2 regions of the Pantoea sp. Lu_F5_004 genome follow, and region 2 is predicted to be linked to the other one. Evidence: predicted binding sites of a transcription regulator. Region 2 holds the regulator's gene; the other holds the start of a gene.
The links. Region 2 encodes PurR, which represses purine synthesis genes. Its sites were predicted from a motif close to CANGCAAACGTTTGCNTG; they were not measured.
Positions count from the first base shown of each region.

Region 1: a site for PurR is predicted at 2,987-3,004, ahead of ACR8BN_RS01595 (7-cyano-7-deazaguanine/7-aminomethyl-7-deazaguanine transporter). Genes of this name have one in related genera too.

Region 1 is NZ_CP194946.1:344,537-349,279, forward strand. Features, by position in the region: gene ACR8BN_RS01580 (Gfo/Idh/MocA family protein) at 1-625, shown strand, start outside; gene iolE (myo-inosose-2 dehydratase) at 673-1,569, shown strand; gene ACR8BN_RS01590 (DcrB family lipoprotein) at 1,626-2,180, opposite strand; gene ACR8BN_RS01595 (7-cyano-7-deazaguanine/7-aminomethyl-7-deazaguanine transporter) at 2,297-2,962, opposite strand; gene tusA (sulfurtransferase TusA) at 3,167-3,418, shown strand; gene ACR8BN_RS01605 (zinc/cadmium/mercury/lead-transporting ATPase) at 3,473-4,743, opposite strand, start outside.
Region 2 is NZ_CP194946.1:2,289,380-2,294,122, forward strand. Features, by position in the region: gene rnt (ribonuclease T) at 1-455, shown strand, start outside; gene ACR8BN_RS10610 (Grx4 family monothiol glutaredoxin) at 499-834, opposite strand; gene ACR8BN_RS10615 (C40 family peptidase) at 1,200-1,997, shown strand; gene ACR8BN_RS10620 (YnhF family membrane protein) at 2,045-2,134, opposite strand; gene purR (HTH-type transcriptional repressor PurR) at 2,416-3,441, shown strand; gene punR (DNA-binding transcriptional activator PunR) at 3,438-4,343, opposite strand; gene punC (purine nucleoside transporter PunC) at 4,451-4,743, shown strand, end outside.

The DNA.
Region 1 (4,743 bases), 1.9 Mb from region 2:
CGATGCGGGCTATCGTGCACTGAAAAAAGTGATCACCGATGGCGATATCGGTGAGCCGCTGATGCTGCACTGCGCGCACCGCAACCCGACCGTGCCGGAGAACTACACCACGCCGATGGCGATCACTAACACCCTGATCCACGAGCTGGATGTGCTGCGCTGGCTGACAAACGATGACTATAAAACGGTGCAGGTGGTCTTCCCGCGCGTCACCTCGAAGTCACACAGTCAGCTGAAAGATCCGCAGATCGTGCTATTCGAAACCCAGAAAGGGGTTCGCATTGACGTCGAGATCTTCGTTAACTGCGCTTACGGCTATGACATTCAGTGTGAAGTGGTGGGTGAAGAGGGGATTGCCCGCTTGCCAGAGCCCTCTTCGGTGCAGCTGCGCAAAGAGGCCCGCCTGTCGAACACCATTCTGGTGGACTGGAAAGATCGCTTTATCGAGGCGTATGACGTTGAGCTTCAGGCGTTTATCAACGACATCAAAGCGGGCCAGTTGACCGGTCCTTCTGCCTGGGATGGCTTTGCCGCCTCAGTCGCCGCCGATGCCTGCATTAAAGCGCAGAACAGTGGTGCGATTGAGCCGGTAGAGATGCCGCCGCGTCCTGCTTTCTATAACTGATTTAGCTGTCTATGCGGCATGGCCGCTCTCCGCCTGGGAATAAGATAATGAACAAAGAGAATGTAAAACTGGCGATCGCCCCGATCGGCTGGACCAACGATGACATGCCGGATCTCGGCAGTGAGAATACCTTCCAGCAAACCGTCAGTGAGATGGCGCTGGCTGGCTTTACCGGCAGCGAAGTAGGCAGCAAATATCCCCGCGATCCGGCGATCCTGAAACCGATGCTCGACATTCGCGGCATTGAGATCTGCAACGCCTGGTTCAGCACCTTTTTCGCCAACGGCGACAAACAGAAAACCATCGAACAGTTCATCGAGCATATGAACTTCCTGCATGCGATGGGCGCGCGGGTGATTGGCTGTTCTGAGCAGAGTAAAAGTATTCAGGGCACCGGGCTTGCGGTGTTTGAAGAGAAAGCCATTTTCAGCGATGAAGAGTGGCAGTTAACCGCGGAAGGCTACAACGAACTGGCCCGCATCGCGGCGGAGAAGGGGATGCGCGTGACGCTGCATCACCACATGGGCACCGGTATTCAGACTACTGAAGAGATTGACCGGTTTATGGAAATGACCGACGAGCAGGTCGGTTTGCTCTATGACACCGGCCACGTCTACTACTCCGAAGGCTCCCAGCAGAAGATGCTGGCGGTACTGGAGAAATATCTGCCGCGCATCTTCCACGTTCATCTTAAGGATGTGCGTGATGAGGTGGTCGCCGAGGTACGTGAGAACCATCTTTCGTTCCTGGAAGGAGTGAAAAAGGGCACCTTTACCGTACCGGGCGATGGCGTGATCGACTTCAGACCGGTGTTCAAAATCCTGGATGATTACGGCTATAAAGGCTGGATGGTGGTTGAGGCGGAGCAGGATCCGGCACTGGCCAATCCGTTTGAATATGCGGTGAAAGCGCGGAAATATATTCGCGAGAATGCAGGCTTATAAAAAGCCCTTCAGACCGAAGGCTGGCTTCCCCGCCGTGCAGGGAAGCCAGCCTTTTTTTACTTCAGCGTAATGCTTTTCACGATGTTGTCAGCATCGCTCTGTGCCTGCTGCTGATTATCACCTGGCAGCGTAATCTGCAGCGTCACCAGTTTGCCATCCACTTTCGCCAGAACCACTGAAGACCATGATGTCTGGTTGTTGGCAGAAATCACCGTATCCAGCTGCTGCGCGGGCTGATCTTTCAGCGTCACAGATTTGTTCGACACCACCTGCAACTGCGGATCGCGGTTACGCTGCTGCTGTTCCATACGCTGCGACAGCACATCCAGACCATCATTGGTCGGGTCACCGGCAATCACAATAATGGCGCGGGCACCGGTTTCATCAGCATAAACGTGCATGTTAGTGGTCTGCGAACCCAGTTTACCGCTTTTATCGGACATGCCTGGTGGCAGCGAGAAGCTCAGTTTGCCATCCATCAGCGTGACGGTTTGCGCCGACTGACTGGCGCTGACGCCGTTGTCATTCGCCGCTTCATCTTTCTTCTGGTCACAGGCCGCTAAGCCGAGTACCAGTAAACCCATTCCTACATATTTCACCAGGTTGCGCATCAGAATCCCTTTTTAAGTTTCCAGTCAGGCATTAATACAACAGGAATCAGGTTGCAAACGCAACCTGATGATTGTCAGAAGATCTTAGCGGATAGTGGTGGAAACCGTATGGGCGCTTAGCCGAAATTTACCTGGCGGGCGGTCTGGCGTTCAGCCATACGCTTCAGCGCTGCGTTGAGCAGTACACCGTAGGCGGGCAGGAAGAAGACCATGCAAATCAGCACTTTGAAGCTGTAATCCACCAGGGCAATCTCAACCCAGTGCTGCGCCATAAACGCATCGGGGCTTTTATAGAAGGCGATAAAGAAGAAGGCCAGCGTATCGCTGACATTCCCCAGGAACATGGCGCAGCCCGGCGCAATCCACCACTGTGGCAGGCGACGCAGACGGTTGAACACGTGAACGTCGAGAATCTGACCCAGCGCGTAAGCCATAAAGCTGGCGCAGGCGATACGGGCAACAAACAGATTCATCACTTCCAGTGCCTGCCAGCCCTGCCATTCACCCTGATAGAACAACGCCGAGACACTGTAAGAGATAAACAGCGCCGGGATCATCACGGCCAGAATAATGCGTCGGGCCAGCGGTGCGCCAAAAATACGCACGGTGAGATCGGTCGCCAGGAAGATAAACGGGAAGCTGAATGCACCCCAGGTGGTGTGGAAGCCAAACACTGAAATGGGCAGCTGAACCAGATAGTTACTTGAAGTGATCACCAGCAGGTGAAACAGCGATAACCAGAAAAGCGCATGCATGCGCTGACGCGAAGAAAATGCGAGCATATTCAACCTTTTTAATGTTGGGGTGAGGGAACCCATTGCGGGACGCCGTTCGGGCAGCGCCTGGCAGTTTTATGAGCAAAAAGCGGCGGCATCTTACCGCGTTGTGCTTTTTATGCAATGGTTAATTTTAGCGCAATCGTTATCGCCTTGCTTCACCGCCAGCACGCGCTAGAATGAGCGCCCCTTACCTGAACCGAGTTGATTATGAGCGATGCTTTTTCCTCTGCCGACCATCAGCTGGATGCCCGTGGCCTGCGTTGCCCGGAGCCGGTGATGATGGTGCGCAAAACCGTACGCAGCCTGCAGGATGGCGAAACGTTGCTGATCATCGCCGATGATCCGGCCACCACGCGCGATATTCCCGGCTTCTGCCGCTTTATGGAACATGGCTTGCTGGCGCAGCAAACCGACACGCTGCCCTATCAGTTTCTGATCCGCAAAGGCATGGCGGGTTAACGACAGCCGTACAGGCCGCCGTTAACTTCACTCTTCTGATCAGAAGCCGCCTGCTCAGGCGCGGCGACGCAGTAACCTCAGCGCGTTGGCGGTGACCAGCGCGGTCGCACCCGAATCCGCCAGCACCGCCAGCCAGAGTCCGGTCAGACCCAGCAGGGTTGTAACCAGGAAAATCGCCTTCAGCCCCAGCGCAATACCGATATTCTGACGGATGATGCGCCGAGTCCGGCGTGCCAGCGCAATCATCGGAGCCAGATTGCTGAGCTGATTACGCGTCAGGGCAGCATCGGCCGCTTCCAGCGCCACATCGGTGCCGCTGCCCATCGCAATGCCCAGCGTTGCCGCTTTCATTGCTGGCGCGTCGTTAATGCCATCCCCGACCATCGCCAGCGGCTGTTGCTGACTCAGTTCACGGATCGCCGCGACTTTATCGGCGGGCAGCAGACTGGCGCGATAATCAATATCCAGCTGGCGGGCTATGGTCGCCGCAGCGCGCGGATTGTCGCCGGTCAGCATCAGGCTCTCAATACCCAGCTTTTTCAGCGCCTTTAACGCCTCGACGGCATCGTCGCGCAGCTGATCGCGCAGAGCCAGCGCACCCAGCGCTTCGCCATTGCGCATCAGCACCACCAGAGTTTCACCTTCAGCTTCCTGTTGCGCTATCTGCGCATTTTGCTGCGGCGTCAGACCGGGCGCATGGCCGGGCGTCAGCAGCTGAATCTGCTGGCCAGCGACTTTCGCGCTGATGCCGCGTCCCGCCTGCACCTGCTGATCCTGCGCGTCAGGAATCACCAGATAACGCGCCTGCGCGGCCGCCACGATAGCGCTGGCCAGCGGATGGGTGGCACCCTGTTCTGCAGCGGCGCTCAGCGCCAGCATCTCTGACTCGCTGGTCGTGCCAAACCGCAGGATCTGCGTCAGCTGTGGCTTGCCCAGCGTCAGGGTACCGGTTTTATCAAACGCCATTCTGCGCACCGAACTCAGCCGCTCCAGCGCCGCACCGCCTTTGATCAGTGCGCCCTGTCGCGCCGCCGCAGCCAGCCCGGAGGTAATGGCGGCAGGCGTGGAGATCACCAGTGCACAGGGGCAGCCAATTAACAGCAGTGTCAGCCCTTTGTAGATCCACGGCTGCCAGTCGCCTGCGCCGAGCAGGGGCGGTACCACCATCACCAGCACAGAGAGCAGCATGACCAGCGGCGTGTAAATACGGCTGAACTGGTCGATAAAGCGTTCGACCGGCGCACGATGCGTTTCCGCTTCTTCAATCAGTTGCAGGATACGGTCGATCGCGCTTTCACCCGGCTTCGACACCACTTCCAGCATCA
Region 2 (4,743 bases):
CCGAAGCTCTGGCCTTTACCGGCATCGATCCCAGCAATCCGTTGCGCGGCGCGGTCAGTGAATATGAGGCGCTGCACGCTATTTTCAAAATGGTGCGTAAGGGCATTAAAGACAGCGGCTGCAATCGCGCCATTATGGTGGCGCACAATGCCACTTTCGACCTGAACTTTATGTCAGCGGCGGCGGAACGAGCCAGCCTGAAGCGCAATCCGTTTCACCCGTTTGCCACCTTTGACACCGCGGCCCTGAGCGGGCTGGTTTTGGGTCAGACGGTGCTGGCGAAGGCCTGTATTGCGGCGGGAATGGAGTTTGACAGCACGCAGGCGCATTCTGCGCTCTATGACACTCAGCAGACGGCAACGCTGTTCTGCGAGCTGGTGAACCGCTGGAAACGGTTAGGCGGCTGGCCACTGCCCTTCGCGGAAGGCGATGCAGAAGCCACGACATCCGCATAAGGGATGCCGCAATGAAAAAGGCCGACATGATGTCGGCCTTTTTTTATTCTGCTTCTTTAAATTTTTCTGCGGTCTCTTTGATCAGCGTCTGCAGCTCACCACGTTGTAACATCTCAACGATGATGTCGCATCCACCGACCAGCTCGCCATCGACCCAGAGCTGCGGGAAAGTTGGCCAGTTAGCGAATTTCGGCATCTCGGCACGAATGTCCGGGTTCTGCAGAATATCCACGTAAGCAAAACGCTCACCGCAGGCTGACAGCGCCTGCACCGCCTGTGCAGAGAAACCGCAGCTTGGCAGTTTCGGGGAACCTTTCATGTACAGCAGGATCGGGTTTTCTGCGATCTGGCGCTGAATTTTTTCTACAGTACTCATAATTGCCTTCCTTAATTCGTCACATCGTGTTTGTTTATTGTAGCGACTTCGCAGCGTGACTGAAAACGAGATTTTGATCGCTGCCCGATTAAATCGCCATCATTGTTAAGTCATGCTCCGGAACACCTGAATACCTGATTATTAACAGCAGGTAACAGATTAATAATTCGTAATAATTTCGTTGATATAAGACGCTGAAAATGTTCATTTTCAGCACGATTATGTGAGTTGCAAAGATTAATATTAAAAGGCATTACAGTTTTTAAAAGAACTGGACTAGAATGGCCTGGGCGCTGATCCTGGATCAGATTAATCTCAACTTTGTCGCGGTGCGTAGTGGCCCTGACAACTTAACTAATCAACGGACTATGCGTTTAATCATTACGTTTTTCATGCTGGCCTTTGCGCAACTGTTTTTCAACATCGCCGCTGCGTCGCCTCACGCGCCGGTGAACGTCAGTACGCATAAAGCAGAGAAAAAGAGTGCACGCGAAGATGAGCGTCGCAAGCGTCGCCCGGTGAAAACGGTGACGAAAAAGACTCGCCTCAGCCCGGTTCAAAAATTAAAAACAAAAAAACTGAAAAAAGTCGAACTCACCGCGAAACAGACGCCTGCTAAGAAGACCTCGCTAAAAACCGCCCGTCTCAGTAAGAACAAAGAGAAAAAACGTTATGGTCATCAGCGCCTGCTGAAAACCGCTGAGGTCACCACCAGCGAGACCGGCACGATTAAGATGAGCAAATCTCACCGTCAGCGCTATCAGAAGGCCCGCGAAACCGCGATGACCAAGCTGATGGGTCAGTTGGGTAAACCCTATCAGTGGGGCGGTACCTCTCCCCATACCGGTTTCGATTGCAGCGGCCTGGTCTGGTACGCCTATAAAGATCTGGTGAAGTTTAAAATCCCACGTACCGCTAACGAGATGTACCACCTGCGTGACGCCGCGCCGATCAAGCGTGAGTCGCTGGAGAAAGGCGATCTGGTCTTCTTCCGTATCAATGGACGCGGTACTGCGGACCATGTCGGCGTTTACCTGGGTGATGGCAAGTTTATCCAGTCGCCACGCACCGGCAAAGATATTCAGATCAGCGCGTTAGGAGAAGATTACTGGCAGCGCCACTATATTGGTGCCCGTCGGGTGATGACGCCGAAAACCATACGCTGAGCAGCGGAACAACCAGAAGAGAGCCGGGATAATCCCGGCTTTTTTTATTAGTGCAGAATAGCGGTAAAACTAAAGGCCACAATCATCAGCAGACAGCCCGCGGTGGTCATTAAAGCCAGTTTAAGATCGGTACTCATTGCTTCCTCCTTAGTCACACAATTAGCAGGGGTATCGCATTTTCCCACAGGGCCCGGTAAAAATCTCGTTTTATCCGTTCAGCCTTGTTAGAATCCCGCCTTTGTTGCGCAACGCGCGCAACCCTGATTCCGTTTGCGCACGTTTTCAGGCGTTTTTATTACGCCAGCGGCCTGTTTACTGGCCAGGAAAGCTGCATTTTTGCGGAAAAAACCCTGAGCAGACGCAAACGTTTAACACTACGCTTATCATAGAGTTAGATAAGCACTGGAGTCCGATTTTCATGGCAACAATTAAAGATGTGGCGAAACGCGCTGGCGTCTCAACGACCACCGTTTCGCACGTCATCAATAAAACCCGCTTTGTGGCTGAAGAGACGCGCAACGCGGTCTGGCAGGCGATTAAAGAACTGCACTACTCGCCGAGCGCCGTGGCGCGCAGCCTGAAAGTGAACCACACCAAGACACTGGGCCTGCTTGCCACCTCCAGCGAAGCGCCCTATTTCGCTGAAATTATCGAAGCGGTTGAAAATCACTGTTTTGACAAAGGCTATACGCTGATTCTGGGTAATGCGCATAACGATCTGCAAAAACAGCGCGCCTATCTCAGCATGATGGCGCAGAAACGCGTCGATGGGCTGCTGGTGATGTGCTCTGAATATCCGGACGATCTGCTGCAGATGCTGGAAGAGAATCGCAATATCCCGATGGTGGTAATGGACTGGGGCGAGTCGCGCGCCGACTTCACCGACACGGTACTGGATAATGCTTTCCAGGGCGGCTATCTGGCGGGACGCTATCTGATTGAACGCGGACACCGGGATATTGGTGCTATCCCCGGTCAGATGGAGCGTAACACCGGTGGCGGACGTCATGCTGGTTTCCTGAAGGCGATGGAAGAAGCGGGTATTCAGCCACGCGCCGAGTGGATTGTGCAGGGTGACTTTGAGCCGGAGTCAGGCTATCAGGCGATGCAGCAGATCCTGTCGCAGAAGCAGCGTCCGACGGCGGTTTTCTGTGGCGGTGACATCATGGCGATGGGCGCGATTTGCGCCGCCGACGAGATGGGTTTGCGCGTCCCCCAGGATATTTCGGTGATCGGCTATGACAATGTGCGCAACGCCCGTTATTTTGCACCGGCCCTGACCACGGTGCATCAGCCTAAAGCCCAGCTGGGTGAGAAAGCGCTGGAAATGCTGCTGGACCGCATTACCAGTAAGCGCGAAGTGTCACAAACGATTGAGGTCCATCCGACGCTGATTGAGCGCCGTTCCGTGGCCGATGGCCCATTCCGCGACTATCGCCGTTAATGCTCGCTTAACCACTCCTGATTAAGCGTTTGCGCATCACCCAGATAGCTGAGCAACCAGCCTGTCGCCGGTGATGCGCGATCCTCTGCCCAGCTGACGCAGCATGGGCTGTCCGGAAACGCCACCGGCAGCGTCAGTTCAACCAGCTCGCCACTGTCGAGCAGTGGCCTGGCCAGATGGCCCGGCACCATCGCCACACACAATCCCGCCTGCACGCACTCCAGCCCGGTTTGCCACTCCGGCACCACCAGCCTGCGCTGGTTATCCAGCGTCCATGTCATACGACGCGGCAGTGCGCGTGAAGTATCTTCCAGCACCAGGGACGGCCAGCTACGCAGCGTGTCATCATCTATCTGGCTCGCCTGTGTCAGAGGATGGTCGGGCGCAACCACGCAGCGCCAGTTAAGCGTGCCCATATCCCGGAAAGCAAAGCGTCCGCCCACCGGTATTGCCTGCGTGGCACCAATCGCCACTTCCACCCGGCCATCGGCCAGCGCATCCCAGACGCCGTTAAAGACTTCATAGCTGATGATCAGCTCCATATCGGGAAAGTGGCGATAGAAATCTTTGACCAGTTGTCGGGTGCGCTGAGGTTTAGCGATACGGTCAACGGCTATGCTTAGCTGGCCGCGCCAGCCGTTAGCCAGCTGCTGACACTGTCGCCGGGTGGCAAGCATTTTTTTGATGACGCTGCGTCCTTCCCGGACAAAATGCTCACCCGCCGGGGTCAGAACCACTTCGCGATGCTGCCGTTCAAACAGCGGTACCGCCAGCCAGTTTTCCAGCTGACGCACCGTATAGCTGATGGCAGAGGGCACACGATGTAACTCCTGCGCGGCGGCGCTGAAGCTCCCTCCACGGGCGACAGCGTCAACCACCTCTAATGCATATTCTGACCACATAATTTTCCTTCAAAAATTTTAACAGCAATCGGCAAATATTACCGTTTCACAGCAGCAAACGCACCTTTTACACTCTGCCGCGTTTATCCTGCAAAAATGAGAATCAGATGCTGTCGAATAAAGGGTTTATGCCCTACCTTGCCCTGCTGAGCATGCTGGGCTTTTTAGCCACTGATATGTACCTGCCCGCCTTTGGTGCGATGCAGCAAACCTTTAACACTTCACCCGGTCTGATCAGCGCCAGTATGAGTCTCTTCCTGGGCGGCTTCGCCGTGGGTCAGCTCTTCTGGGGACCGCTTTCCGATCGCATCGGCCGTAAACCGGTGCTGCTGGCCGGACTGGCCATGTTTGGCGCTGGCTGCGCAGGCATGCTGTGGGTGAATGATATCTATCTGATGCT